DNA from 2 places in the Halobacillus shinanisalinarum genome. Region 2 is predicted to be linked to the other one. Evidence: a T-box and tRNA genes for the amino acid it is inferred to sense, from the RefSeq annotation. Region 2 holds a T-box; the other holds one or more tRNA genes.
The links. A T-box is a leader RNA that pairs with one kind of tRNA and senses whether it is charged. The one in region 2 lies ahead of leuS (leucine--tRNA ligase), so its partner is inferred to be a tRNA-Leu.
Positions count from the first base shown of each region.

Region 1: it encodes a tRNA-Leu, which carries the amino acid that the T-box ahead of leuS (leucine--tRNA ligase) is inferred to sense. The anticodon was not compared.

Region 1 is NZ_CP095074.1:2,495,809-2,511,517, reverse strand. Features, by position in the region: gene disA (DNA integrity scanning diadenylate cyclase DisA) at 27-1,100, opposite strand; gene radA (DNA repair protein RadA) at 1,101-2,477, opposite strand; gene clpC (ATP-dependent protease ATP-binding subunit ClpC) at 2,652-5,108, opposite strand; gene MUO14_RS12375 (protein-arginine kinase McsB) at 5,128-6,198, opposite strand; gene MUO14_RS12370 (protein-arginine kinase activator protein McsA) at 6,198-6,746, opposite strand; gene MUO14_RS12365 (CtsR family transcriptional regulator) at 6,767-7,231, opposite strand; gene MUO14_RS12360 (MgtC/SapB family protein) at 7,397-8,089, opposite strand; rRNA gene rrf (5S ribosomal RNA) at 8,191-8,304, opposite strand; rRNA gene MUO14_RS12350 (23S ribosomal RNA) at 8,373-11,293, opposite strand; rRNA gene MUO14_RS12345 (16S ribosomal RNA) at 11,527-13,095, opposite strand; tRNA gene MUO14_RS12340 (tRNA-Ala) at 13,213-13,288, opposite strand; tRNA gene MUO14_RS12335 (tRNA-Pro) at 13,309-13,385, opposite strand; tRNA gene MUO14_RS12330 (tRNA-Arg) at 13,394-13,470, opposite strand; tRNA gene MUO14_RS12325 (tRNA-Leu) at 13,482-13,570, opposite strand; tRNA gene MUO14_RS12320 (tRNA-Gly) at 13,612-13,686, opposite strand; tRNA gene MUO14_RS12315 (tRNA-Leu) at 13,693-13,774, opposite strand; tRNA gene MUO14_RS12310 (tRNA-Lys) at 13,782-13,857, opposite strand; tRNA gene MUO14_RS12305 (tRNA-Thr) at 13,908-13,983, opposite strand; tRNA gene MUO14_RS12300 (tRNA-Val) at 13,989-14,064, opposite strand; rRNA gene rrf (5S ribosomal RNA) at 14,080-14,193, opposite strand; rRNA gene MUO14_RS12290 (23S ribosomal RNA) at 14,312-15,709, opposite strand, start outside.
Region 2 is NZ_CP095074.1:795,456-811,164, forward strand. Features, by position in the region: gene MUO14_RS04255 (putative polysaccharide biosynthesis protein) at 1-159, opposite strand, end outside; gene MUO14_RS04260 (BaiN/RdsA family NAD(P)/FAD-dependent oxidoreductase) at 266-1,525, shown strand; gene MUO14_RS04265 (hypothetical protein) at 1,622-1,873, opposite strand; gene MUO14_RS04270 (cation diffusion facilitator family transporter) at 2,468-3,445, shown strand; rRNA gene rrf (5S ribosomal RNA) at 3,773-3,886, opposite strand; rRNA gene MUO14_RS04280 (23S ribosomal RNA) at 3,955-6,876, opposite strand; rRNA gene MUO14_RS04285 (16S ribosomal RNA) at 7,110-8,677, opposite strand; gene MUO14_RS04290 (rhodanese-like domain-containing protein) at 9,102-9,437, opposite strand; gene MUO14_RS04295 (rhodanese-like domain-containing protein) at 9,458-9,769, opposite strand; gene leuS (leucine--tRNA ligase) at 9,908-12,322, opposite strand; T-box leader at 12,510-12,724, opposite strand; gene MUO14_RS24240 (hypothetical protein) at 12,847-12,981, shown strand; gene MUO14_RS04305 (WD40 repeat domain-containing protein) at 13,024-13,893, opposite strand; gene MUO14_RS04310 (tRNA 5-(aminomethyl)-2-thiouridylate-methyltransferase MnmM) at 14,046-14,579, shown strand; gene MUO14_RS04315 (tetraprenyl-beta-curcumene synthase family protein) at 14,590-15,666, opposite strand; gene MUO14_RS04320 (alpha/beta hydrolase) at 15,679-15,709, opposite strand, start outside.

The sequences.
Region 1 (15,709 bases), 1.7 Mb from region 2:
GAAAACTAACAGTCTGTCAAAATTACTCATATATGCCTATCGACAAATAGTTGCTCCTGAATCCGCTCAAGTCCATCGCGAATCTTTGAAGCTCGAATTTCCCCCACACCATCCACTTCAACCAATTCTTTTACGGAGGCCTGAACAATCTCGTTTAATGTACCAAATCTCCCAACTAAATGTTCGATGATTACAACAGGAAGTCGTGGAATGCGGTGTAATATTCTATACCCCCTCGGATAGATAGGGTCAGTCATTTTTTTAGTGGACGAATAGCCTAGCAGCTTCAGCACCTGTTCATCCGATAATAACTCCGCATTTGCCCCTTCCTGCATTTTCCGCAGGATATAATATGGTTCATAGTCCGGACGCTTGCTATAATCTTTCAATAAAAACTTTGCATCCTCTTCAATATTTGAAACAAGCTCTGTAAGCTGAAGTTGAATTAGGCGGCCTTCTGTTCCAAGCTCGTTCACATAGTTCAAAATTTCTGTTTTAATCCTTAAAACCATTTCGATCCGGTGAACGACCTGAACGACCTCTGAAAAAGATACCATATCTTCAAATTCCATCGCGCCTAAATTCGTCACACTTTGATCTAACACATTTTTATATTTTTCAAGCGTCTGAATTGCCTGATTCGCTTTTGTCAAAATCACACCAATATCTTTAAGTGAATACCGTAAAGGCCCTTTATAAAGAGTAATAACATTTCTCCTCTGGGAAATCGCAATGACCAAATGGCCGGTTTGCTTCGCCACTCGCTCTGCTGTGCGGTGGCGCATACCCGTTTCAGTTGAAAGGATATCGGGATCAGGCATAAGCTGTGCATTGGCATAAAGGATCTTCGCACCCTCATCATTCAAAATTAACGCTCCATCCATTTTTGCCAGTTCATACAAATGAGCGGGGCTGAAACGTGATTGGATATGAAAACCGCCATCCACCAACCCTTGAATCTCATCCCCATACCCCACAACAATAAGTCCACCCGTTTTCGCACGTAATACATTGTCAATACCATCACGAATTGGTGTGCCGGGGGCTACAAATTTAAGAATCTCTCCGATGCCGTTATCATTTGTCTCTTGTAACTCCATTTACCGCTCCCCCAATGTGACCTGCATAGCTTCTTGGACAGTGTTGACACCGATTACCTCAATCCCATGTGGCGGTGTCCAGCCATCTAAGTTCTTCTTTGGAATAATGACGCGTTTAAAACCGAGCTTGTTTGCCTCCTGAACCCGTTGTTCAACACGTGCTACTCTTCTTATCTCACCCGTTAACCCGACTTCACCTACGACTACATCATCACCATTCGAGGCCTGATCACGGAAGCTTGAAGCAATGCTTAAGGCTACTCCCAAATCAATCGCAGGTTCATCCAGCTTGACCCCACCTGCCACCTTTACATAGGCATCCTGATTCTGAAGCAGCAAACCTGCCCGCTTTTCTAATACAGCCATTAATAAAGGCACGCGGTTCGTATCAAGTCCTGTAGCCATCCTTCTAGGGTTTCCATAAGATGTCGGGGAAATTAACGCCTGGATCTCAACTAATACAGGCCTTGTACCTTCCATAGAGGCTACAACAATCGATCCTGCAGCTCCCTGAGACCTCTCCTCAAGAAAAATCTCCGATGGATTCAGAACCTCTTCCAGGCCCTTCTCCTTCATTTCAAAAATTCCCATCTCATGTGTACTGCCAAAACGGTTCTTGACACTACGTAAAATCCGAAAGGTATGATGTCTTTCTCCCTCAAAATAAAGGACGGCATCGACCATATGTTCTAGTAAACGCGGTCCTGCAATTGAGCCCTCTTTTGTCACATGGCCGACAATAAAAATTGGAATACCTTTACTCTTAGCTATTCTCATCAGCTGGCTTGTGCATTCACGAACTTGCGACACACTCCCTGGCGCTGAAGTAACATCCTCCTTAAATATGGTTTGAATGGAGTCAATCACTACAAACTTAGGATCAATCGCCTCTATTTGACTTACCACATCATGTAAATTAGTTTCTGGTAGTACATAGAGCTCTTCAGACTTGATCCCGAGGCGTTCAGCACGCAGCTTCGTTTGACGAGAGGATTCCTCACCTGAAATATACAAAACCGGGAGTTGTTTATTAGCAATTTGTGCGGAAACTTGAAGTAGTAATGTTGATTTCCCGATACCCGGATCGCCACCAATCAAAACCAAAGATCCAGCAACAATACCTCCACCAAGCACTCGGTTTAATTCAGGCATATCTGTAGCAAGACGTGGTTCTTTCTCTGATTTAATCGCTGTAATTTTCTCAGGCTTAGTCGATGACGAAGAATTGGTTTGAAAAACGTGTCTAGAGTTTGAGGCCGTAGCTGATACCTCCTCCACTAGTGTATTCCACTGGTGGCAGCCCGGACATTTCCCCATCCATTTTGGCGTTTCATAACCACATTCCTGACAAACAAATTTTGTCTTTCTCTTTGCCAAGGAAATCGTCCCCTCTCTCTTACTATTTTATACGATAAACATTGTGAAAAAGTTTCATATTGATATCAATTATATTAAACTGCTCTTACTAAGAGCATAGCTGATACAGAAAAAAATCGGAAGGCAAATACCTTCCGATTGTAAAACATTCATATTCTCTTCAAATTTAAGGCCTTATTTTGCTTCTTGTTGAACATGAACCATAAATTCCTTATCGTCATTTAGGTCAATTTTAACCTTTTGACCTTTTTGAATATTCTCTTTTAATAACTCTTCAGATAAAAGGTCTTCAACGTTTTTCTGAATGGAGCGGCGCAATGGTCTTGCCCCGTATTCCGGATCGAAGCCTTTTTCTGCAATATGCTCGATAGCTTTTTCAGTTAAAGTAAAGTCGATCTCTTGATCTAATAATCGTTTTCTCAAATGTTCTGCCATCAAGGTTACGATATCTTTCATATGCTTCTTCTCTAGAGAGTGGAAGACAATTGTTTCATCAATTCTATTTAAGAACTCTGGACGGAATGCCTTCTTCAACTCATCAGTAACTTTAGACTTCATATCTTTATAGTCCTGTCCTGAATCGTCCATAGAAAATCCGAGATATTTATTTCTCTTAAGCTCCTGGGCACCAACGTTAGATGTCATAATGAGAACGGTGTTGCGGAAATCAATAACGCGTCCTTTAGAGTCAGTTAAGCGGCCATCCTCAAGCACTTGTAGAAGAATGTTAAATACTTCAGGATGGGCCTTCTCAACTTCGTCCAACAGGATAACAGAATAGGGTTTATTCCGTACCTTCTCAGTGAGCTGACCACCTTCATCATAACCTACATAACCTGGAGGTGAACCTACAAGTCGGGACGTGCTGTGTTTTTCCATATATTCGGACATATCGATACGAATCATTGCATCTTCTTCCCCAAACATACTCTCAGCCAACGCACGGGCAAGTTCAGTTTTACCTACACCAGTAGGCCCTAGGAAAATGAACGAGCCAATCGGACGTTTCGGATCCTTTAGACCTGCGCGGGCACGGCGAATCGCTTTAGATATCGCTCGGACTGCTTCTTCCTGACCAATGATGCGATTATGAAGAGTATCCTCTAGATGCAGCAACCGCTCACTCTCATCTTTTGTCATTTTTTCTACAGGAACACCTGTCCATGTCGATACAATGGATGCTATATCCTCAACAGTGACCTCTGAATCTTCTTGGCCTTGCTTCTCTTTCCATTCATCCTTAGTCTGATCAAGCTCATCACGTAAATGCTGCTCATTATCTCTTAGTGATGCCGCCTTTTCAAATTCTTGACTTTGCACGGCTGCATCCTTTTCTTTCCGCACTTCTTCCAGTTTCTGTTCAAGCTCTTTTAAGTTTGGTGGTGCAGTATAAGAGCGAAGGCGAACTTTTGATGCCGCTTCATCAATTAAGTCAATCGCCTTATCCGGCAGGAAGCGGTCAGAAATATAACGATCTGAGAAACGAACGGCAGACTCAATAGAATCATCTGTAATTGACACTCTATGGTGAGCTTCGTAACGATCACGCAGCCCTTTTAAAATTTGAACAGATTCTTCGAGTGTTGGTTCACCTACTTGAATCGGCTGGAAACGGCGTTCAAGCGCTGCATCCTTCTCAATATACTTTTTATATTCGTCTAGCGTTGTGGCACCAATACATTGCAATTCACCGCGTGCAAGGGAAGGTTTTAGAATATTAGAAGCATCAATCGCTCCTTCAGCACCACCTGCACCAATTAAAGTATGGAGTTCATCAATGAATAAAATGATATTTCCTGCCTGACGAATTTCCTCCATTACCTTTTTCAACCGGTCCTCAAATTCTCCACGGTATTTCGTGCCTGCAACAACGGTTCCCATATCAAGTGTCATGACTCGTTTATCACGCAAAATCTCCGGTATTTCATTGTTCATGATTTGCTGGGCCAAACCTTCAGCAATCGCCGTTTTACCTACACCAGGTTCCCCAACAAGGACAGGATTATTCTTTGTACGACGACTTAACACTTGAATAACACGCTCTATTTCCTTGCTACGACCAATCACTGGATCGATGTTGCCTTCTTTAGCAATAGCTGTTAAGTCACGCGCAAGTGAGTCAAGAGTCGGTGTATTCGCATTAGCTGATTGCGCACCGCCAGTGCCGCCACGACGATTCTGACCACCAGTTGATTCGTTATTACCAAGTAACTGCAATACTTGCTGGCGGGCTTTATTTAGGCTGACCCCTAAATTATTTAATACACGAGCTGCAACGCCCTCTCCTTCACGAATAAGACCCAGAAGAATATGCTCTGTACCCACATAAGAATGACCTAACTTGCGAGCTTCATCCATTGATAACTCAATCACTTTTTTTGCACGTGGAGTGTAGTGTATCGTTTGTGATACCTTTTCACCCTTACCGATTAATTTTTCAACTTCTTGCTGAATCTTGCTTGATTCGAGGCTTAAGGCTGTTAAAGATTTAGCAGCAATTCCCTCTCCTTCACTTACTAACCCTAATAAAATATGCTCTGTTCCAATGTTGTTATGACCTAATCGAACCGCTTCTTCTTGTGCTAAAGCAAGTACTTTTTGTGCTCGTTCAGTAAATCGTCCAAACATCATGGACACAACCTCCTTGCATTTATTCTTTATTTTCTAATTGTAATCTTTCACGAATTAGTGAAGCTCTTCTAATATCTCGCTCAGACGGAGACAATGTTTCTTTTGCATACTGCTGCAGAAATCCAGGTTGTGTTAATACCATTAACTCATTGAGGATCGTTTTTGGCACATGATCTATAAATCCAAGATCAATACCCAGCCTAAGGTCGGATAAACATTTAGCAGCCTCTTTAGACTCTATGATTCGACCATACTTTAGAACACCATACGAGCGAAAAATTCGATCCTCAAGCTGTATGCCTGAGCGGTGCATCAAAGTTTGTCTTGCCCTTCGCTCCTGATCAATCAGCTGTTTTACTACACTATGAAGATCCTCTACGATATCTTCTTCAGATTTCCCTAGTGTAATTTGATTTGATATTTGAAAAATACTCCCTACAGCTTCACTGCCTTCTCCATAAATTCCCCGTACGACTAAACCAAGCTGGTTAATAGCCGGGGTCATTCGGTTAATCTGCTGTGTTAAAGCAAGAGCCGGAAGGTGCATCATTACCGACGCTCTCATCCCAGTACCAACGTTTGTAGGGCAAGCCGTTAAATAACCACGTTTTTCATCAAACGCATAATCAATCTTTTCCTCCAGCCAATCATCAAGCTGTGATGCCTGCTCTAAAGCCCTGTCAAGTTGAAAGCCCGGGAAATATAACTGTATGCGAATATGATCCTCTTCATTAATCATAATTGATACCTGTTCATTTTGAGAAATTAAAGAAGCAGAGTGTTCTGAGTTGTCCGTTAAATGCGGGCTAATTAAATGCTTCTCTACTAGAACCCTTTTCTCAATAGGCTGCAGATCACTCATTTTAACTATTTCAAAACCTTTATAATCCCTAAACGACTCGCTGCGAAATTCTTCATTGAAAAAATTTAATACTTTTTCCAGATTATCTTCGGAAGAAATCGTCGGGAACGGAATATTTGAGAAGTTACGCGCTAATCGAATGCGGCTGCTCAAAACAATATCACTATCCGGTCCATCTTGTTTCATCCATGGACTAATCGCTTCATTCATAAATTGCTGTAATGACATTAGCTCTCCCCCTCCTCTCTGTCTTGGAGTTGGTCATCCAAAGAGCGAATTTCATCTCTAAGCTTGGCAGCTTCTTCAAACTCTTCCTGTTCGATTAACCGCTGCAGCTCAGATTTATATTGATCCTTTTGACGCCTAAGGTGCAAGTTACCCCCTTCACGCCTGGGGATTTTCCCATCATGGTGTGTATTACCGCTATGCACACGGCGGAGAATTGGATTGAGCCGTTCGTCAAATGTCTTATAACATTCAGCACAACCAAACTTTCCTGCCCTGGCAAATTCTTTAAAAGTTAAGCCGCATTTCGGACATTTAAGCTGCTCTTTAGGTTGCTGAGTACCCGTTTGCTGACCATTGGGAGATTGTTTTGGTTCGAAATTAAATAGACCAGTCAATAAATCGTTTAGTGTAAAGTTTTCTTCATGGTCATGCATATATCCTTTTTCCTTCGCACATTGTTCACAAACATGAACTTCAGTCTTCTCCCCATTCATTAGTTGTGTCAAATGAACGGTGGCAGCACGGTTATGGCATCGCTGGCATTCCATAACATTCTCTCCCTTCTATATTAGCTTGTGTATTTCAGGGTGAACAGCATAGCCGTAAGAATCCTTGAGCGGACCTCGTCCCTTAGAGGAAGGGGGAAAGCGAGAACTTCACGATCTATTGCACTGACCATCATACGTGCTTCACGGCTCGTAATGCTGTTATTTTCAAGTAATCTTTCGATAATGTCTATTGCTATAGATTGAGAAACCTTTGGATGAATGAGCTGTACAATATCATCAATCATCTTTGCTTCAGATCGGTGTTGAACACGGCGTATCCGAATATAACCGCCGCCTCCACGTTTACTTTCAACTATATAACCTTTTTCCACAGTGAAACGTGTTTTAATCACATAATTAATTTGTGAGGGAACACATTGAAACCGATCAGCAATTTCACTCCTCTTAATTTCAATAGCTTTCTTTTCATTATTATCTAAAATATTCTTTAAATACTCTTCTATGATGTCGGATATATTCCGCATCTTCCCTCCCCCTCTTTTGACTTTGACTATCTTTGACTATAATTTTATTATACTCATTTTAAATACATTCGCAAATAAAAAGTTTGTGTGTTTACACCTCTCATCATTCCCTAATCAGATAAAGGTTAAAACAAAAAACTATACGATTTTCTCGTATAGTTTCCTTTATCTTCTTTGTTCAACCTGAAGGACATTATCGACTTTTGATAACTTTTCAAGTAAAGAAATCTCATTAATCTTTTGTCCTTTGGTAATTTGAATAAGAATATTTTTAGTTTTATTATTTAAATTTTCAATTTCCACCTTTTGCAGCGAAATACCTTCCTCATCAAATATGCCGAGTAACTTACTTGTTTCGATTCTCTCATCTGCCAGGAGCACATATGAATTTTTGAAATAGCCACTAAAGTACTTTTTCTCCAAATTATTTAAAAAGATGAGACTCAATAGAACTAAAATCGTAGCGAGTACAGCAACATCATACATGCCGGCACCGACAACTAAGCCCAATCCAGCAACTGTCCATATAGATGCTGCTGTCGTGAGTCCGCGGATCGTCATCCCATTAACAATAATTGTTCCAGCTCCTAAGAAACCAATCCCACTAATAACGTAGGAAGGGAGACGGGATGGGTCAAAACGAACATTATCATGATCACTAATAAATTCTTCAAAGCCATATAATGATAGAAGCATCATAAGACAAGAACCGATGCCGACAAGTATATGGGTGCGAAATCCTGCGGAATGATTTTTCAACTCCCGCTCAAATCCTATAATCCCTGATAAAAGTAACGCAATAAATAAGCGGATAAAAAACAACTCTAAGTTATCATTGAATAAATCAAAATCGTCCATACCAATACCACCACCCCTTGTTCAGCAAATAATGTGTGACCTCACTATATTATTATATAGTAAAAAACCGGAAGCATATGCTTCCGGTTTACATTATAATGACGTGGCCGCGTCCTACTCTCACGGGGATCGACCCGACTACCATCGGCGCTGAAGAGCTTAACTACTGTGTTCGGCATGGGAACAGGTGTGACCTCTTCGCTCTCGCCACCACATCATAAAGTATGAGGGAAACCCTCAAAACTAGATAAGACAGGCAAGACCAAACGATTCAATTTTTGATATAGATAAGTCATCGATTGATTAGTATCCGTCAGCTTCACGTGTCACCACGCTTCGACCTCGGACCTATCGACCTCATCGTCTCTGAGGAATCTTACTTACTTGGCGTAAGGGGAAATCTCATCTCAAGGGGGCTTCATGCTTAGATGCTTTCAGCACTTATCCCGTCCACACGTAGCTACCCAGCGATGCTCCTGGCGGAACAACTGGTACACCAGCGGTGTGTCCATCCCGGTCCTCTCGTACTAAGGACAGCTCCTTTCAGATTTCCAACGCCCACGACGGATAGGGACCGAACTGTCTCACGACGTTCTGAACCCAGCTCGCGTACCGCTTTAATGGGCGAACAGCCCAACCCTTGGGACCGACTACAGCCCCAGGATGCGATGAGCCGACATCGAGGTGCCAAACCTCCCCGTCGATGTGGACTCTTGGGGGAGATAAGCCTGTTATCCCCGGGGTAGCTTTTATCCGTTGAGCGACGGCCCTTCCATACGGTACCGCCGGATCACTAAGCCCGACTTTCGTCCCTGCTCGACTTGTAGGTCTCGCAGTCAAGCTCCCTTGTGCCTTTACACTCTGCGAATGATTTCCAACCATTCTGAGGGAACCTTTGGGCGCCTCCGTTACTCTTTAGGAGGCGACCGCCCCAGTCAAACTGCCCACCTGACACTGTCTCCGAACCGGATCACGGTCCTGGGTTAGAATGTCCGTACAGCCAGGGTGGTATCCCACCAGCGCCTCCACCGAAGCTAGCGCTCCGGCTTCTCAGGCTCCCACCTATCCTGTACAAGCTGTACCAACATTCAATATCAGGCTACAGTAAAGCTCCACGGGGTCTTTCCGTCCTGTCGCGGGTAATGCGCATCTTCACGCATAGTATAATTTCACCGGGTCTCTCGTTGAGACAGTGCCCAAGTCGTTGCACCTTTCGTGCGGGTCGGAACTTACCCGACAAGGAATTTCGCTACCTTAGGACCGTTATAGTTACGGCCGCCGTTTACTGGGGCTTCGGTTCAACGCTTCGCGCCAAGCGCTAACGCATCCCCTTAACCTTCCAGCACCGGGCAGGTGTCAGCCCCTATACTTCGCCTTACGGCTTCGCAGAGACCTGTGTTTTTGGTAAACAGTCGCTTGGGCCTTTTCACTGCGGCTCCTCGGCAGAGGAGCACCCCTTCTCCCGAAGTTACGGGGTCATTTTGCCGAGTTCCTTAACGAGAGTTCTCCCGCTCACCTTAGGATTCTCTCCTCGCCTACCTGTGTTGGTTTGCGGTACGGGCGCCTCTTTCCTCACTAGAGGATTTTCTTGGCAGTGTGAAATCAGGAGCTTCGGTACTCTAGTTCCCTCCCCATCACAGCTTGACGTTGCCGAGCGGATTTGCCTGTCTCGACCGTCTCACTGCTTGGACGCACACATCCAGTGGTGCGCTCTCCTTATCCTCCTGCGTCCCCCCGTCGTTCAAACGGAAAGGAGGCGGTACAGGAATATCAACCTGTTGGCCATCGCCTACGCCTTTCGGCCTCGGCTTAGGTCCCGACTAACCCTGAGAGGACGAGCCTTCCTCAGGAAACCTTGGGCTTTCGGTGAAAGAGATTCTCACTCTTTTTTCGCTACTCATACCGGCATTCTCACTTCTAAGCGCTCCACCAGTCCTTACGGTCTGACTTCGCAGCCCTTAGAACGCTCTCCTACCACTGATCCCTAAGGATCAATCCGCAGCTTCGGTGGTGTGTTTAGCCCCGGTATATTTTCGGCGCAGCGTCACTCGACCAGTGAGCTATTACGCACTCTTTCAATGATGGCTGCTTCTAAGCCAACATCCTGGTTGTCTAAGCAACGCCACATCCTTTTCCACTTAACACACACTTGGGGACCTTAGCTGGCGGTCTGGGCTGTTTCCCTTTCGACCATGAACCTTATCACCCATGGTCTGACTCCCAGAACAAAGTCGTTGGCATTCGGAGTTTGACTGAATTCGGTAACCCGGTAGGGGCCCCTCGTCCAATCAGTGCTCTACCTCCAAGACTTTCTATTCTGAGGCTAGCCCTAAAGCTATTTCGGAGAGAACCAGCTATCTCCGTGTTCGATTGGCATTTCACCCCTACCCACACCTCATCCCCGCAATTTTCAACTTGCGTGGGTTCGGGCCTCCAGTCAGTGTTACCTGACCTTCACCCTGGACATGGGTAGATCACACGGTTTCGGGTCTACGACCGCCTACTGCTTCGCCCTATTCAGACTCGCTTTCGCTGCGGCTCCGCTGCTTTAGCTTAACCTTGCAGACGGTCGTAACTCGCCGGTTCATTCTACAAAAGGCACGCCGTCACCCATCAATGGGCTCCGACTACTTGTAGGCGCACGGTTTCAGGATCTCTTTCACTCCCCTTCCGGGGTGCTTTTCACCTTTCCCTCACGGTACTGGTTCACTATCGGTTACTAGGGAGTATTTAGCCTTGGGAGATGGTCCTCCCGGATTCCGACGGAATTCCTCGTGTTCCGCCGTACTCAGGATCCACTCCGGAGAAAAGAAGATGTCGACTACAGGGCTCTTACCTGCTCTGGCTGATCGTTCCAGATCGATTCATCTATCCTCTTTTTTTGTAACTCCAAAGGAGTGTCCTACAACCCCAGAAAGCAAGCTTTCTGGTTTGGGCTGTTTCCGTTTCGCTCGCCGCTACTTGGGAAATCGCGTTTGCTTTCTCTTCCTCCGGGTAATGAGATGTTTCAGTTCCCCGGGTCTGCCTTCCCTTACCTATGTATTCAGTAAAGGATCCTGCTCCATTACGAGCAGGGGGTTCCCCCATTCGGAAATCTTCGGTGCATAGCCTACTTACGGCTTCCCAAAGCATATCGGTGTTAGTCCCGTCCTTCATCGGCTCCTAGTACCAAGGCATCCACCGTGCGCCCTTATTCACTTAACTATTGTCGTCGTGAAAAGACGTTAAAAAATTGATGTTTGATGTCTTGTCATCCCGTGTCGATCTCTATCTAAAGAGGATCGTCACGTTCTGATTATCTTATCCAGTTTTCAAGGTTCACATTGAAAGATCGTTTGATCTCTCAAAACTGAACAACCAACCAGGTACGTCTTCCGTATGCGGCAGCTTCCCGACTTTCTCGAAAGAGAAAGAGGTCGCCTTGCATATGTCCTTAGAAAGGAGGTGATCCAGCCGCACCTTCCGATACGGCTACCTTGTTACGACTTCACCCCAATCATTGGCCCCACCTTCGGCGGCTGGCTCACATAATGTGTTACCTCACCGACTTCGGGTGTTGCCAACTCTCGTGGTGTGACGGGCGGTGTGTACAAGGCCCGGGAACGTATTCACCGCGGCATGCTGATCCGCGATTACTAGCGATTCCGGCTTCATGCAGGCGAGTTGCAGCCTGCAATCCGAACTGAGAATGGTTTTATGGGATTTGCTACACCTCGCGGCTTCGCTGCCCTTTGTACCATCCATTGTAGCACGTGTGTAGCCCAGGTCATAAGGGGCATGATGATTTGACGTCATCCCCGCCTTCCTCCGGTTTGTCACCGGCAGTCACCTTAGAGTGCCCAACTGAATGCTGGCAACTAAGATTAGGGGTTGCGCTCGTTGCGGGACTTAACCCAACATCTCACGACACGAGCTGACGACAACCATGCACCACCTGTCACTTGGTCCCCGAAGGGAAAACCCTATCTCTAGGGCGATCCAAGGATGTCAAGACCTGGTAAGGTTCTTCGCGTTGCTTCGAATTAAACCACATGCTCCACCGCTTGTGCGGGCCCCCGTCAATTCCTTTGAGTTTCAGCCTTGCGGCCGTACTCCCCAGGCGGAGTGCTTAATGCGTTAACTTCAGCACTAAGGGGTGGAAGCCCCCTAACACCTAGCACTCATCGTTTACGGCGTGGACTACCAGGGTATCTAATCCTGTTTGCTACCCACGCTTTCGCACCTCAGCGTCAGAAACAGACCAGAGAGTCGCCTTCGCCACTGGTGTTCCTCCACATATCTACGCATTTCACCGCTACACGTGGAATTCCACTCTCCTCTTCTGTCCTCAAGTTCCCCAGTTTCCAATGACCCTCCACGGTTGAGCCGTGGGCTTTCACATCAGACTTAAGGAACCGCCTGCGCGCGCTTTACGCCCAATAATTCCGGACAACGCTTGCCCCCTACGTATTACCGCGGCTGCTGGCACGTAGTTAGCCGGGGCTTCCTCGTTAGGTACCGTCAAGGTACCGCCCTGTTTGAACGGTACATGTTCTTCCCTAACAACAGAACTTTACGATCCGAAGACCTTCATCGTTCACGCGGCGTTGCTCCGTCAGACTTTCGTCCATTGCGGAAGATTCCCTACTGCTGCCTCCCGTAGGAGTCTGGGCCGTGTCTCAGTCCCAGTGTGGCCGATCACCCTCTCAGGTCGGCTACGCATCGTCGCCTTGGTGAGCCGTTACCTCACCAACTAGCTAATGCGCCGCGGGCCCATCTGTAAGTGATAGCTAGAAGCCATCTTTTACCTTCCTCTCATGCGAGATAAAGGATTACCCGGCATTAGCCCCGGTTTCCCGGAGTTATTCCGATCTTACAGGCAGGTTGCCCACGTGTTACTCACCCGTCCGCCGCTCATTCCACAGGCTTCACCCCCGAAGGGGATCCGCCTGCTTCCTGCGCTCGACTTGCATGTATTAGGCACGCCGCCAGCGTTCGTCCTGAGCCAGGATCAAACTCTCCATAAAAGTTAAAGTTTGACTTGCTCATTTGCACACCGAATGTGCTTGTTTGAATTCTCTCTATTTAATAGAAAGAATATATTGACGTACTGGTTGGTTCGTTCAGTTTTCAAAGATCAAAAATGGTGGAGCCTAGCGGGATCGAACCGCTGACCTCCTGCGTGCAAAGCAGGCGCTCTCCCAGCTGAGCTAAGGCCCCAAGTTGTAATGGTTAGAGAATGGTCGGGAAGACAGGATTCGAACCTGCGACCCCTTGGTCCCAAACCAAGTGCTCTACCAAGCTGAGCTACTTCCCGTAAAATAATGGCGCGCCCGAGAGGAGTCGAACCCCTAACCTTCTGATCCGTAGTCAGACGCTCTATCCAATTGAGCTACGGGCGCAAATAAAATTATGGTGCCGAGGGCCGGACTCGAACCGGCACGGTAGAAACCTACCGCAGGATTTTAAGTCCTGTGCGTCTGCCAATTCCGCCACCCCGGCTTGACAAGTTTGTTAGGTCTTTTAAATCTTATTAAGTATTATGGAGCGGAAGACGGGATTCGAACCCGCGACCCCCACCTTGGCAAGGTGGTGTTCTACCACTGAACTACTTCCGCATATAATGCGGGTGGAGGGACTTGAACCCCCACGCCGTGAAGCACTAGATCCTAAATCTAGCGTGTCTGCCAATTCCACCACACCCGCTAAAAAATGGTGAGCCATGGAGGGCTCGAACCTCCGACCCTCTGATTAAAAGTCAGATGCTCTACCAGCTGAGCTAATGGCTCTTAATAAAAACTAACTTATCGTTCATATATCAATGTTGAAAAGCGATCAATGGTGCCGGCCAGAGGACTTGAACCCCCAACCTACTGATTACAAATCAGTTGCTCTACCAGTTGAGCTAGGCCGGCAATCATGGTGGAGGATGCAGGGCTCGAACCTGCGACCCCTTGCTTGTAAGGCAAGTGCTCTCCCAGCTGAGCTAATCCTCCGGATTATGTAATAAGGCTTGGCAGCGTCCTACTCTCACGGGGATCGACCCGACTACCATCGGCGCTGAAGAGCTTAACTACTGTGTTCGGCATAGGAACAGGTGTGACCTCTTCGCTCTCGCCACCAAACCTTATTAATTTCAAGGACAAGATATATTATATTGCCCTTTCAGGGAAATTTCAAGAGTTTTTTTGAAAACCCTCAAAACTGGATAAGACAGGCAAGACCAAACGATTCAATTTTGATATAGATAAGTCATCGATTGATTAGTATCCGTCAGCTTCACGTGTCACCACGCTTCGACCTCGGACCTATCGACCTCATCGTCTCTGAGGAATCTTACTTACTTGGCGTAAGGGGAAATCTCATCTCAAGGGGGGGCTTCATGCTTAGATGCTTTCAGCACTTATCCCGTCCACACGTAGCTACCCAGCGATGCTCCTGGCGGAACAACTGGTACACCAGCGGTGTGTCCATCCCGGTCCTCTCGTACTAAGGACAGCTCCTTTCAGATTTCCAACGCCCACGACGGATAGGGACCGAACTGTCTCACGACGTTCTGAACCCAGCTCGCGTACCGCTTTAATGGGCGAACAGCCCAACCCTTGGGACCGACTACAGCCCCAGGATGCGATGAGCCGACATCGAGGTGCCAAACCTCCCCGTCGATGTGGACTCTTGGGGGAGATAAGCCTGTTATCCCCGGGGTAGCTTTTATCCGTTGAGCGACGGCCCTTCCATACGGTACCGCCGGATCACTAAGCCCGACTTTCGTCCCTGCTCGACTTGTAGGTCTCGCAGTCAAGCTCCCTTGTGCCTTTACACTCTGCGAATGATTTCCAACCATTCTGAGGGAACCTTTGGGCGCCTCCGTTACTCTTTAGGAGGCGACCGCCCCAGTCAAACTGCCCACCTGACACTGTCTCCGAACCGGATCACGGTCCTGGGTTAGAATGTCCGTACAGCCAGGGTGGTATCCCACCAGCGCCTCCACCGAAGCTAGCGCTCCGGCTTCTCAGGCTCCCACCTATCCTGTACAAGCTGTACCAACATTCAATATCAGGCTACAGTAAAGCTCCACGGGGTCTTTCCGTCCTGTCGCGGGTAATGCGCATCTTCACGCATAGTATAATTTCACCGGGTCTCTCGTTGAGACAGTGCCCAAGTCGTTGCACCTTTCGTGCGGGTCGGAACTTACCCGACAAGGAATTTCGCTACCTTAGGACCGTTATAGTTACGGCCGCCGTTTACTGGGGCTTCGGTTCAACGCTTCGCGCCAAGCGCTAACGCATCCCCTTAACCTTCCAGCACCGGGCAGGTGTCAGCCCCTATACTTCGCCTTACGGCTTCGCAGAGACCTGTGTTTTTGGTAAACAGTCGCTTGGGCCTTTTCACTGCGGCTCCTCGGCAGAGGAGCACCCCTTCTCCCGAAGTTACGGGGTCATTTTGCCGAGTTCCTTAACGAGAGTTCTCCCGCTCACCTTAGGATTCTCTCCTCGCCTACCTGTGTTGGTTTGCGGTACGGGCGCCTCTTTCCTCACTAGAGGATTTTCTTGGCAGTGTGAAATCAGGAGCTTCGGTACTCTAGTTCCCTCCCCATCACAGCTTGACGTTGCCGAGCGGATTTGCCTGTCTCGACCGTCT
Region 2 (15,709 bases):
ACTCAATAAAATATTGTATGGTGTATAAGCGTAGAAATACAGCTCCATACCGTCAGGGCCGACCATTTCCTCAAATGGGACTGTATAAATCATTCCTAGAAATTTTGACAGAAATGAGGCTACTGTCAGGATCATTGTACCTTTTAAAATTTTCGACATAATGTTATCTTCACCTTCAATATGTTGTAGAGTCGAACGGATCTATTTTATCATAAATAACAAGGAAACATCTGTTTTAAGTGGTTAAAAAGAAAGGAAGAACGACATGAGCTACCAAGTAACGATCATCGGTGGAGGACCATCAGGGCTAATGGCGGCCATTGCAGCAGCTGAACAAGGGGTTACTACTTTACTTCTTGATAAGGGAAGCAAGCTTGGCACAAAGCTTGCGATATCGGGTGGCGGCCGTTGTAATGTCACGAACCGGCTGCCAGAAGATGAAGTGATTAAACATATACCAGGCAACGGAAAATTTTTGTACAGCCCTTTCTCCGTTTTCAACAACTATGACATCATTGAATTTTTTGAAGATCTAGGAGTGGGGTTAAAAGAAGAGGACCACGGCAGAATGTTTCCAGTTAGTAACAAAGCGAAAGATGTTGTCAACGCTCTTCTTTCACGGCTTAAGGAACTTAATGTCGAAATACGGACAAAAATCCCTGTTGAAGCAATACACTATGGGGAGAATGAGCATCAAATAATTTTAGAGTCCAAAGAAAAAGTCATCACTCGCTCCGTTGTTTTAGCGGTCGGCGGGAAGGCTGTTCCTCACACAGGAAGTACAGGTGATGGCTATGCCTGGGCAAAGAAAGCAGGACATACGATAACTACACTTTTCCCAACAGAAGTTCCCCTGCTATCAAAAGATTCTTTTATTCAAAATAAAGCACTCCAAGGTCTATCCTTAAGAGATGTAGACGTCTCCGTTATCAGTAAAAAAAACAAAGCAATCATTACCCATCGAATGGACATGCTATTTACACACTTCGGTTTGTCAGGGCCAGCAATTCTAAGGTGTTCACAGTATGTAGTAAAGGAATTTATGAAAGGGCATAGACCCGTTACCATAGAGATAGATTGTCTACCCGATGAACATGAGCAGAAGTTATATGAACATTTGCAAAACCAATTGAAAGAACAACCTAGGAAGTCTTTCCGTAATGTCGTTAAAGGATTGGTTCCCGAGCGATTACTTGTCTACCTATTAAAGATCAATGATGTAAATCATGAAGATAAAGCCGCAAACATCTCCAACCAGCAACTGCACAGTTTTGTCAAACACATAAAACATTTTAATGTTACTGTCCATGATTCGCAACCAATTGAAAAAGCCTTTGTCACGGGGGGCGGTGTTTCAATTAAAGAGGTTGTACCAAATACGCTGCAATCGAAACTCATGGAACGTCTTTACTTTTGTGGTGAAATTCTTGATATTCATGGTTATACAGGGGGATATAACATCACAGCTGCTATGGTTACAGGTCGAGTAGCAGGTATTCATGCAGCATATGAAGCGATGGGATAGAGGAAAATTTTGAATAACGATCTATTCAACTTTAAAGATCTTCCTTCAGTATAAAGATAAAAAGCCGAGATCCCTGATGATAGGTTTCTCGGCTTTTTACCAAATAAGAACTAAACTCATATATGTAAGTAACAAAGCTGCTGCCAAGCAAAGTACTCCATAGAACAGAGATTTTCCAGTGGCAGCTAACACACCCATAACAGCCAGAATTATAATCATACCGTTCAGACAGATGTGTTGAAACTTCGAAGCATCTTCTCCTAATGATAATAAATAAAATCCTGCTGGAATGAAGAGCAGCACAAAAGTATATTTGTTAACAAGTACGTGTGACTGTTTATCCTCCACAATACTAAACCTCCTTACTACCATTTTTCATTTTATAAAAAGTGAAACTTATTTTTAGTGTGTGTTCAAAAAGTTGACGAATGAGAAACTCGACAAAGATCGTCACCTCCCGTGACAAAGTCGACACGAGCACGTTCTTTGCGCGTCGCAAGAAGTTCGAAGTGCGACGGTTTTGAGGACCACAGCGGAGGTGAGGATCGGAAAAACCGAGCAACGAAGAAATTCGCTGTTTATCCCGTATGAACGGTCAGTAAAACTCCAAAGGTATCGTCGTGAAAATAAGAAGCTAAGCGGGGGGGTTAACTGTCCGTAAATGTCAGAATTTTAAGGAACACAGACTAAAATCGCCACGTCGTGTAAGCCTCAACGAACCATCAGTAAAAACCCTGATGGAAGTTTCACCTTATCATCTCGTAACTTTTTGAACATCCTCTATTAGTTTATCATAATCATGTAAATCTTGTTCCTGATGCTTAATGGTCTAAACGAACCGTTAAAAAAGATTCATCGGAATTCTTAAATAGGAGATTAAAATTGTACTTTTAAAGCAAAATAAAAAGGTATTGAATTAAATCAGTGAGGGTGAAAAACTTTATGGCCTTTTTAAAATTGCTTAAGAAAGGGAATAAATCATCTGGTATAGCTGCCTTGGGGAATACATTATTGGCAATTATCAAAGCGATTGCAGCTGCAGTTAGCGGTAGTGGAGCAATGTTCGCTACAGCTATCCACTCCGCAGCCGATGCCACCAACCAGGGGTTTGTCTATTTTGGTAGTGCATTAGCTGAAAAAGAACCTACAGAGCGGTTTCCAACTGGATTTGGACGCGTCGTCAACCTATTTGTACTTGTGGCTGTTACTATTATTACTATCATGGCCTATGAGACCATTTTAAAGGGATGGGGATTAATACAAGACCCTCACCCCTCATCTAACATCTGGTTGAATATTGGAGTACTAATAATAGCCATCATCATTGATGGGTATATCTTAATAAAAGTAATGAAAGAAATTGTTGTGGAGAGCCGGACAAATTCAGAAAAAGGTAATATTTTCATAAATGCATTTAAAAATGTTAGCCTCGCAGCACCGCCTACACGGCTTGTTTTTTATGAAGATATTATAGCCACAGCCGGTTCGGCAATCGCGTTAATCTTTGTTGTGTTGTCCAATCTAACAGGGTTATACTTTCTTGATGGTTTAGGTACTCTTATTATCGGCATCCTGCTAATTGGTATTGCTCTCAAAATTGGATACGAAAATACAATTGGCTTAATCGGTGTAGCTGCCCCTAAAATTGTTGAAGAACGAATAGCGAAAATTATTTTAGGTGATCAAAACGTAGTTGATATTAGTAAGCTGCGTACTCTTCAAGAAGGAAGAGATTATCATGTTGAGAGTTATATTGAGCTTAAAGAAGGACTTACGCTAGGGGAAGCGGATGATATCAAATACCAAGTTCAGGAAAAGGTAATGGAGGATCCAGGAGTTGTCGATGTGACAATAGGAATATTAGAGACTGATGATCAAAAAGACTGGCAAGTAGATAAATCAAATCCTAAGAAAAACTGATTCTTCTATTTAACGTCACGCGTAGCTGATTTGCGATGTTTTTGCTATTCATTTTATATGGGAGTAATACAGCGCAAGCAACCGGCAGACACGGCAGATGGAGTTCGGACAGGAACAGATTTATGGAAAGTTCGGTTAAGACTGGCTCGCCCTTGTACCAACACTGAACGACGTCCTGTGGGACTACTGGGCGATTGACTAGTCTTTCGTGACTTGAGCACTGGAGTTAGATGTAACTATCTTCATGTAACCTTATCCACAGTCAATTTTTTCTGGTTTCCTAATCTATAAAAAACAACCCCTTGGATAATTCCAAGGGGTTGTTTGACGTGGCCGCGTCCTACTCTCACGGGGATCGACCCGACTACCATCGGCGCTGAAGAGCTTAACTACTGTGTTCGGCATGGGAACAGGTGTGACCTCTTCGCTCTCGCCACCACATCATACGTTTATGAGGGAAACCCTCAAAACTGGATAAGACAGGCAAGACCAAACGATTCAATTTTGATATAGATAAGTCATCGATTGATTAGTATCCGTCAGCTTCACGTGTCACCACGCTTCGACCTCGGACCTATCGACCTCATCGTCTCTGAGGAATCTTACTTACTTGGCGTAAGGGGAAATCTCATCTCAAGGGGGGCTTCATGCTTAGATGCTTTCAGCACTTATCCCGTCCACACGTAGCTACCCAGCGATGCTCCTGGCGGAACAACTGGTACACCAGCGGTGTGTCCATCCCGGTCCTCTCGTACTAAGGACAGCTCCTTTCAGATTTCCAACGCCCACGACGGATAGGGACCGAACTGTCTCACGACGTTCTGAACCCAGCTCGCGTACCGCTTTAATGGGCGAACAGCCCAACCCTTGGGACCGACTACAGCCCCAGGATGCGATGAGCCGACATCGAGGTGCCAAACCTCCCCGTCGATGTGGACTCTTGGGGGAGATAAGCCTGTTATCCCCGGGGTAGCTTTTATCCGTTGAGCGACGGCCCTTCCATACGGTACCGCCGGATCACTAAGCCCGACTTTCGTCCCTGCTCGACTTGTAGGTCTCGCAGTCAAGCTCCCTTGTGCCTTTACACTCTGCGAATGATTTCCAACCATTCTGAGGGAACCTTTGGGCGCCTCCGTTACTCTTTAGGAGGCGACCGCCCCAGTCAAACTGCCCACCTGACACTGTCTCCGAACCGGATCACGGTCCTGGGTTAGAATGTCCGTACAGCCAGGGTGGTATCCCACCAGCGCCTCCACCGAAGCTAGCGCTCCGGCTTCTCAGGCTCCCACCTATCCTGTACAAGCTGTACCAACATTCAATATCAGGCTACAGTAAAGCTCCACGGGGTCTTTCCGTCCTGTCGCGGGTAATGCGCATCTTCACGCATAGTATAATTTCACCGGGTCTCTCGTTGAGACAGTGCCCAAGTCGTTGCACCTTTCGTGCGGGTCGGAACTTACCCGACAAGGAATTTCGCTACCTTAGGACCGTTATAGTTACGGCCGCCGTTTACTGGGGCTTCGGTTCAACGCTTCGCGCCAAGCGCTAACGCATCCCCTTAACCTTCCAGCACCGGGCAGGTGTCAGCCCCTATACTTCGCCTTACGGCTTCGCAGAGACCTGTGTTTTTGGTAAACAGTCGCTTGGGCCTTTTCACTGCGGCTCCTCGGCAGAGGAGCACCCCTTCTCCCGAAGTTACGGGGTCATTTTGCCGAGTTCCTTAACGAGAGTTCTCCCGCTCACCTTAGGATTCTCTCCTCGCCTACCTGTGTTGGTTTGCGGTACGGGCGCCTCTTTCCTCACTAGAGGATTTTCTTGGCAGTGTGAAATCAGGAGCTTCGGTACTCTAGTTCCCTCCCCATCACAGCTTGACGTTGCCGAGCGGATTTGCCTGTCTCGACCGTCTCACTGCTTGGACGCACACATCCAGTGGTGCGCTCTCCTTATCCTCCTGCGTCCCCCCGTCGTTCAAACGGAAAGGAGGCGGTACAGGAATATCAACCTGTTGGCCATCGCCTACGCCTTTCGGCCTCGGCTTAGGTCCCGACTAACCCTGAGAGGACGAGCCTTCCTCAGGAAACCTTGGGCTTTCGGTGAAAGAGATTCTCACTCTTTTTTCGCTACTCATACCGGCATTCTCACTTCTAAGCGCTCCACCAGTCCTTACGGTCTGACTTCGCAGCCCTTAGAACGCTCTCCTACCACTGATCCCTAAGGATCAATCCGCAGCTTCGGTGGTGTGTTTAGCCCCGGTATATTTTCGGCGCAGCGTCACTCGACCAGTGAGCTATTACGCACTCTTTCAATGATGGCTGCTTCTAAGCCAACATCCTGGTTGTCTAAGCAACGCCACATCCTTTTCCACTTAACACACACTTGGGGACCTTAGCTGGCGGTCTGGGCTGTTTCCCTTTCGACCATGAACCTTATCACCCATGGTCTGACTCCCAGAACAAAGTCGTTGGCATTCGGAGTTTGACTGAATTCGGTAACCCGGTAGGGGCCCCTCGTCCAATCAGTGCTCTACCTCCAAGACTTTCTATTCTGAGGCTAGCCCTAAAGCTATTTCGGAGAGAACCAGCTATCTCCGTGTTCGATTGGCATTTCACCCCTACCCACACCTCATCCCCGCAATTTTCAACTTGCGTGGGTTCGGGCCTCCAGTCAGTGTTACCTGACCTTCACCCTGGACATGGGTAGATCACACGGTTTCGGGTCTACGACCGCCTACTGCTTCGCCCTATTCAGACTCGCTTTCGCTGCGGCTCCGCTGCTTTAGCTTAACCTTGCAGACGGTCGTAACTCGCCGGTTCATTCTACAAAAGGCACGCCGTCACCCATCAATGGGCTCCGACTACTTGTAGGCGCACGGTTTCAGGATCTCTTTCACTCCCCTTCCGGGGTGCTTTTCACCTTTCCCTCACGGTACTGGTTCACTATCGGTTACTAGGGAGTATTTAGCCTTGGGAGATGGTCCTCCCGGATTCCGACGGAATTCCTCGTGTTCCGCCGTACTCAGGATCCACTCCGGAGAAAAGAAGATGTCGACTACAGGGCTCTTACCTGCTCTGGCTGATCGTTCCAGATCGATTCATCTATCCTCTTTTTTTGTAACTCCAAAGGAGTGTCCTACAACCCCAGAAAGCAAGCTTTCTGGTTTGGGCTGTTTCCGTTTCGCTCGCCGCTACTTGGGAAATCGCGTTTGCTTTCTCTTCCTCCGGGTAATGAGATGTTTCAGTTCCCCGGGTCTGCCTTCCCTTACCTATGTATTCAGTAAAGGATCCTGCTCCATTACGAGCAGGGGGTTCCCCCATTCGGAAATCTTCGGTGCACAGCCTACTTACGGCTTCCCAAAGCATATCGGTGTTAGTCCCGTCCTTCATCGGCTCCTAGTACCAAGGCATCCACCGTGCGCCCTTATTCACTTAACTATTGTCGTCGTGAAAAGACGTTAAAAAATTGATGTTTGATGTCTTGTCATCCCGTGTCGATCTCTATCTAAAGAGGATCGTCACGTTCTGATTATCTTATCCAGTTTTCAAGGTTCACATTGAAAGATCGTTTGATCTCTCAAAACTGAACAACCAACCAGGTACGTCTTCCGTATGCGGCAGCTTCCCGACTTTCTCGAAAGAGAAAGAGGTCGCCTTGCATATGTCCTTAGAAAGGAGGTGATCCAGCCGCACCTTCCGATACGGCTACCTTGTTACGACTTCACCCCAATCATTGGCCCCACCTTCGGCGGCTGGCTCACATAATGTGTTACCTCACCGACTTCGGGTGTTGCCAACTCTCGTGGTGTGACGGGCGGTGTGTACAAGGCCCGGGAACGTATTCACCGCGGCATGCTGATCCGCGATTACTAGCGATTCCGGCTTCATGCAGGCGAGTTGCAGCCTGCAATCCGAACTGAGAATGGTTTTATGGGATTTGCTACACCTCGCGGCTTCGCTGCCCTTTGTACCATCCATTGTAGCACGTGTGTAGCCCAGGTCATAAGGGGCATGATGATTTGACGTCATCCCCGCCTTCCTCCGGTTTGTCACCGGCAGTCACCTTAGAGTGCCCAACTGAATGCTGGCAACTAAGATTAGGGGTTGCGCTCGTTGCGGGACTTAACCCAACATCTCACGACACGAGCTGACGACAACCATGCACCACCTGTCACTTGGTCCCCGAAGGGAAAACCCTATCTCTAGGGCGATCCAAGGATGTCAAGACCTGGTAAGGTTCTTCGCGTTGCTTCGAATTAAACCACATGCTCCACCGCTTGTGCGGGCCCCGTCAATTCCTTTGAGTTTCAGCCTTGCGGCCGTACTCCCCAGGCGGAGTGCTTAATGCGTTAACTTCAGCACTAAGGGGTGGAAGCCCCCTAACACCTAGCACTCATCGTTTACGGCGTGGACTACCAGGGTATCTAATCCTGTTTGCTACCCACGCTTTCGCACCTCAGCGTCAGAAACAGACCAGAGAGTTGCCTTCGCCACTGGTGTTCCTCCACATATCTACGCATTTCACCGCTACACGTGGAATTCCACTCTCCTCTTCTGTCCTCAAGTTCCCCAGTTTCCAATGACCCTCCACGGTTGAGCCGTGGGCTTTCACATCAGACTTAAGGAACCGCCTGCGCGCGCTTTACGCCCAATAATTCCGGACAACGCTTGCCCCCTACGTATTACCGCGGCTGCTGGCACGTAGTTAGCCGGGGCTTCCTCGTTAGGTACCGTCAAGGTACCGCCCTGTTTGAACGGTACATGTTCTTCCCTAACAACAGAACTTTACGATCCGAAGACCTTCATCGTTCACGCGGCGTTGCTCCGTCAGACTTTCGTCCATTGCGGAAGATTCCCTACTGCTGCCTCCCGTAGGAGTCTGGGCCGTGTCTCAGTCCCAGTGTGGCCGATCACCCTCTCAGGTCGGCTACGCATCGTCGCCTTGGTGAGCCGTTACCTCACCAACTAGCTAATGCGCCGCGGGCCCATCTGTAAGTGATAGCTAGAAGCCATCTTTTACCTTCCTCTCATGCGAGATAAAGGATTACCCGGCATTAGCCCCGGTTTCCCGGAGTTATTCCGATCTTACAGGCAGGTTGCCCACGTGTTACTCACCCGTCCGCCGCTCATTCCACAGGCTTCACCCCCGAAGGGGATCCGCCTGCTTCCTGCGCTCGACTTGCATGTATTAGGCACGCCGCCAGCGTTCGTCCTGAGCCAGGATCAAACTCTCCATAAAAGTTAAAGTTTGACTTGCTCATTTGCACACCGAATGTGCTTGTTTGAATTCTCTCTATTTAATAGAAAGAATGATTTGACGTACTGGTTGGTTCGTTCAGTTTTCAAAGATCAAAAGATTGCTTGCCGCTTCAAAAAAAGCGACCCAATCATTATCTCATGGTGAATAAGTTAAGTCAATAACTTATTCGTGATAACGTTGCTGATAGAAAAACTATCACACTAACTCTGCGACAGTAATCAAATTCTATCATGAGAACTAAGCGAATGTCAATAGTTCGGTAGATTTTTCGAAAGTTAATTCAATTTGCCGCTTCTTGTTTTTCTAAAAAGCGATGTTCCCAACAATACGCGTTCATAATCCAAATGTCAATGATTTTTGCAAAGTAAAAACCACACCTTTAAAAAAGGCGTGGCACTTAAAGTTAGGCTGACTTTATATAATAAACTAATTTATTTCTTTTCTTGCGGATGATTTTAGCAGCGATCTTTGCCCCTCGCTTATCGTCCGTAATAAGCAAAATGTTTTTGGGGCAATCAAACTGATCCTTGAGTTCGCGCGGCAAATAGCTTAGTGGTATGTTCTCAGCTCCAGGATAGGGAGAATGGGAAGCAGAGATATAATCACGGATATCTATTACACAATAATCTCCAATCGAAACAGGATCATTTCCTAATCGAGTCAGCATTTTTTTCTCCCAAGTATCCTTCATAACGATAATCAAAACAATTACAATGCTTAAAAATAAGATGAGCTCCATGTGTTTCTACCTCTTTCACCTTAAAATACGAGCTCACCATTCCAGGAGAGCATACCGCCTTCTAGGTTTTTCACATGCTCGAATCCGTTTCCCTTTAAATATTCGGATGCGTTCATACTTCTTCTTCCAGAACGACAGACCATGACATATTCTTTATCAGGATCCAAATTGCTGACTGCTTCCGGAATATTACCTAATGGAATGTGTTTTGCTGTTGGAATGACTCCCTGCGCGACTTCTTCATCTTCCCGTACATCTATAATAGTCAAATTTGTATTTTCATCTAAACATTTTTGTAACTCATCTGGGTTTATTTCAGGAATGCTACTCATCTTATCTCCTCCTTAAACTTTTCTACCATCCATATTGTATTAAAGTTCATCTTTAAGTCAAGAATTTACGTTCACATCATTAATCATAAACAAAGAAGGCTGGTTCAACACCGAGAACCAGCCTTCTTTACATGGTATTTAATTGGCGACAATATTCACAAGTTTACCTGGGACAGCAATCACTTTTCTCACCGTCTTCCCTTCCAGCCATTCTTGAACATTGTCATTTTCTAATGCACTTTTCTCCATATCTTCTTTAGAAGCCTCTACACTCATCATCATTTTAGCACGTACTTTCCCCATTACTTGTATCACAACTTCAACTTCGTCCTCCACGAGTTTCGACTCATCAAAAGATGGCCACTCCTGGTAGCTGATCGTCTCTTCGTGACCGAGTTTCTCCCATAGTTCCTCAGCAAGGTGAGGGGCAATAGGTGAGAGCAGCTTAACAAAGCCTTCAACAAATTCTTTCGGAAGCTCGGTTGCTTTGTACCCTTCATTAATAAAGACCATCATTTGAGAAATCCCTGTATTAAAGCGTAGCTCTTGGAAGTTTTCGCTCACTTTTTGTACCGTTTCATGGTAAGTTTTCTCTAAGGTTTGATCCACACTGCTTTCTTTAATAGTTGGGGATAATTGGCCATTCACAACAAATAGTCTCCATATACGGTCCAAGAAACGTCTCGCTCCATCAAGGCCATTCGTTGACCACGCGACAGAAGCATCAAGCGGCCCCATAAACATTTCATAAAGTCTAAGAGTATCAGCGCCATGGCTATACACGATATCATCCGGGTTGACTACATTCCCTTTGGATTTACTCATTTTTTCATTACCCTCACCAAGGATCATTCCTTGGTTAAATAATTTTTGGAAAGGCTCTTTCGTAGGAACAACGCCGACATCGTAAAGTACTTTGTGCCAAAAGCGGGCGTAAAGCAAGTGTAGAACAGCGTGCTCTGCTCCCCCTATATAAACATCGACAGGAAGCCATTTCTTAAGCTTATCAAAATCAGCAAAAGTTTCGTCATTCCCTGCATCAATGTAACGAAGGTAATACCAGCAGCTGCCTGCCCACTGAGGCATTGTGTTTGTCTCTCGTCGTCCCTTCTTGCCTGTCTTCGGATCAACTACATTAACCCACTCACTAATATTGGCTAATGGCGATTCCCCAGTTCCAGAAGGTTTGATTTCCGTAGTTTTTGGAAGGGTTACTGGTAATTGATCTTCAGGAACTTCTGAGATTGTACCATCTTCCCAGTGAATAATAGGAATCGGCTCTCCCCAATAACGCTGGCGGCTAAATAACCAATCACGAAGCCGATACGTTGTTTTTTTTGTTCCATTGTTGTTGCTCTCAAGCCAGTGGATCGACTTCTTAATTGCTTCTTCCTTTCCAAGACCGTTTAAAAAGTCTGAGTTCACGTGTTTCCCATCACCTGTATAGGCTTCTTGGCCAATGTCGCCACCTTCAACGACTTCAATGATAGGAAGATCATATTTAGTAGCAAATTCATAGTCACGTTCATCATGAGCAGGAACAGCCATGATTGCACCGCTTCCGTAACTCATAAGCACATAATCCGCCACCCAGATGGGAAGTTTGTTGCCATCGATTGGGTTAATTGCATAGGCGCCCGTAAACACACCTGATTTGTTTTTAGCTAAATCAGTACGTTCCAGATCACTCTTCCTTTGCGCTTGTTCGATATACCCTTTAACAGCTTCTCTATGTTCGGCGGTTATGATTTTACCAACGAGTGGATGCTCCGGTGCAAGTACAGCGTATGTTGCTCCAAAAAGCGTGTCTGGTCTAGTTGTAAATACCTCAAAGGACATATCTTGACCAGCTATCCCAAAACTTACTTCAGCGCCTTCTGACTTTCCAATCCAGTTTCGCTGCATATCTTTTATGCTCTCCGGCCAATCCAAATCTTCTAAATCTTCTAGCAGGCGATCAGCATAGGCAGTAATCTTTAGCATCCACTGCTTCATAGGTCTGCGTTCAACAGGGTGTCCTCCACGCTCACTCTTGCCATCAATAACTTCCTCATTAGCAAGTACTGTGCCTAATGCAGGGCACCAATTAACAGCTACTTCATCAATATAAGCAAGATCTTTTTCGTAAAGCTTTAGAAAGATCCACTGTGTCCATTTGTAATAGTTCGGATCAGTTGTATTAATTTCTCGATCCCAATCATAAGAGAAGCCCAATTCCTGAATTTGCCTACGGAACGTATTAATATTATGTTTTGTAAATTCTTCAGGGTCGTTTCCTGTGTCAAGGGCATATTGTTCAGCGGGAAGTCCGAAAGCATCCCAGCCAATTGGATGCAAAACTTCATATCCTTGCATGCGTTTCATTCGTGAAACAATATCTGTCGCCGTATACCCTTCAGGGTGACCCACGTGTAACCCCGATCCTGATGGATAAGGAAACATATCTAACGCATAAAATTTCTTCTTATTGGAATCACTGTTCGTTTTGAAAGTTTTATGATCCAACCAATATGTTTGCCATTTCTTTTCAATCGTCCTATGATCAAAGGCCATAATCTTTCCTCCCTTAATTACTTTTACTGAAGATTGCCACGGTTTATAAGCGACAATCTCTTCGTTATGAAACATGTGATATGGTTCGAGGAAGCATTGCTCACGTGGCACTGCGTCTTTCCCTCCCCCTTCTCACTCTGCCAATTTTTTGAACATTTAATCTATAAAAAAGTCTCTCGTCCCAAAAGCAAGGGACGAGAGACTTTCTCCCGCGGTACCACCCAAATTAACGTTCATCACGTTCACTTGACATCGATAACGGTAATGGGACCGGAAGAAACTACTGTTAAGTTCGCTTCTTCAACATCCAAGGCGAGTTCATAAAGGTCAAGGACAGCTTTCACCACCCACTGTCTCTCTTGTGCTTGAAGCTTTATTACTAGTCCTTTTCTACGTTTAGTATATATTGGTATATTAATGAAAGGTTAAGGCTTTGTCAAGCATACAATGTTCATGTTTACAACTACCTTTAATAAGGGTAAAATTAAAATAAGAATTATACTTTCTAATGGAGGGTATTTATTGTGAAGAATCTAATTAAAAAAGCTTCCGATTATGCAAAAAAGAACCCGGAACAGACAAAACGGTACGCTAAGAAAGCATTTGATACAATTCAAAAAAAGAGAAAGTCATCCACAAATACAACACCTAAAAAATAAAGGGTAAGCCCATTCTCTATATAGAGAATGGGCTTACTTCATTTAATAATGAAACAGCCTGATCGTTTTATCTGCTGATCCGATAGCTAGTTGGTCGCAAGTCGGTGAATAATCGATACTATAATTGCCTTTAGCTGGCAGGTCCACCTCATCAACAGACAAGTCTTTTAAATTGATTCGCTTGAGCTTATAGGGCATGACTATGGATGCTTCTAGTCTTGACTGGTTGATGGCAAGTCCATAATACCCTTCATCCCCAATGGAGTATTTCTCTAAAGGATGATGTACTTCCATGTCCCAGATTATTAATTTTCCATCATATCCTATAGATATTGCAAGTTTATCCTGATCAAAAAACTTGAAGCCCATTGTTGCCTTATCATGACCTACCATTTGTTCTAACACTTCACCTGAAGGGACATCACAGCGTAGAATGGTAGGTCCTACACCACCAATTATTGCATGTGGAGCTGTCGAGGCAGTGGCGATTACACCACGATGCTGCCGGTCACCTTTAAACTTGGCGACTAACTCCCCTTCTGGCCATTCACGCACACGAAGCATATTGGACTTATTACTCGTTAATAAATATTTCTCATCGAACGTAAGGTGCATATGGCTGACCCCTGACTTTAAATCGGTCCATTTATCTGTTGGCTCTGAAGAGGAGATCTCATGTTTAAGGATTGTACCATCTCCTGAAGCTGAAAGAATCTCTTTTCCTGAGCCAATCCAAATAACACTATTTACGGTCTGCCTATGCCCCTCATAAACTTGAATACATTTTCCCGTCCCACATTCCCATAAAAACAGTTCCCCTTTGAATCCAGCCGAAAGAATATAGTTCCCCTCAGGATCAAACTTTACCTCATTCACATGTGATGAATGCTTCTTTAGCTCAATACTTTCCATCACTATCCCCTCCCTCAATAAAATCTGTCTACATAATTTCATATCGACTTAATTCATGCTACAATAATTTTTGCTACGCTAGAAACGAGTCTAGAAAAAAGAAGGTGTAAAAGATAAATCTAAAACGCGTTTTACATTTCGCACACGAATTGATGAGTGACGCATTAACACTTGGTGACACTGCAATAGATGGGACTTGTGGAAACGGCCATGATACATTATTGTTAAGCCAGCTTGTTGGGGAAAACGGTCATGTGTATGGATTTGATATCCAAGAGACAGCTATACAAAATACTAGACAGCGGCTCAAGGATAACCATGCTGATAAACAAACCACACTTGTTTTAGACAGTCATTCATCCATCGAACAACACATCCCCGATCAGCATCTTACGCGTCTCAAGGCAGCTATTTTTAACCTTGGCTATTTACCCGGAAGTGATAAATCAGTGATTACAGAAGCTGATCAAACACTTAAATCTGTTCAAACCATTCTTCATGACTTACAAAAAGAGGGTCTTATTGTACTCGTTGTATATTATGGTCATCCTGGCGGTGAAGAAGAGAAAACAGCCTTGCTTGAGTATGTAAGCAATTTGGATCAACGCCAACACAACGTTCTACAGTACGGCTTTATCAACCAGAGAAACCAGCCTCCTTTTATTATAGCTATCGAGAAGAAATAAGCCTGATAACCTACAATGGTTTACCAGGCTTTAATTTATGGTATATTTTAGTATTAAAGTAGAAGAAGGTCGCCTTCTTCCCACTCACCTTCAGTAATTCTTTCACAAAATCTTTGGCATGTTGAATATTGCTCACTTTTCTATCAGCGAGATACATTCCCACAAGGCCTTCGTGAATCATCTGATGGAAGATGGTATCTGGAAGCTTTTGAACTTCCTGGTTCGTCTGTTTAACAAAAAATACAAACCGTTGTTTCATCTGATCCCCATGATCATAGTAGGAACAGAAATTCAAGTCTCCTTCCTCTTCATCTTCCTGTTGATCAATGTAGTAGTCCAGCAAGATATGCAGACCTTGCATAAACGGAAAATAACTTTCCCCTATTTGTTGAGCTAATTGATCCGTCATCTGCCCGCTCAAGGTGTAAGAAATCAAGCAAAAAATCCCTAATGTAGAACCTGAACAAGCGGAAAATTCAAACCACTCTAGGTTCGGCCAACTTCTTTGGTAATCTTTGAACCAACTTTTCAACCTCGGTATCCGTTCTTCTTCAATGACATGCTTATGCACTTGAAGATCACTATAAAGACCACCAAGTTTATGAGTGTATTGATAGACCCCAGCATACCCCTCTGCTTCACGTAAAACCGATTGACAGGTTTGAACGAGCTCCACCAAATAACCGCCATCATTTTTGTCTTCCCGATAATAATAGTAATCTTTGATGTTATTCTCAGGAGTCAACGCATCAATCATTGCTTGATGGAGCATTCTGAAATCACTAGGATCCATAGATGTACTCCGATCACATAAATTATCTAAATAATCGCTGATCGTTTGGTAAGCGACAATAAAACGAATCGACTCTTTCCATCTCTCTCCAGCTAATAACGCATAAATGCTGCCACCTTCACAATGAAAGGTTTTAGATTCGATGCTTGCAAGAGCTTGGTTTTTTAGTTCTGAATTCGGAATTGCCTTTGCCTTATTAATCCAATGATTAAGTTCAGAGTGTACGCCGGGGAAAATATCTTTGTAGACGCGGATCATTAAATGTAATGCATTTGTGGGAACTTGACGAGCCATGGCAAGCCCTCCTTATCGCAAAGGTTTCAATAGTTGTTGCTGA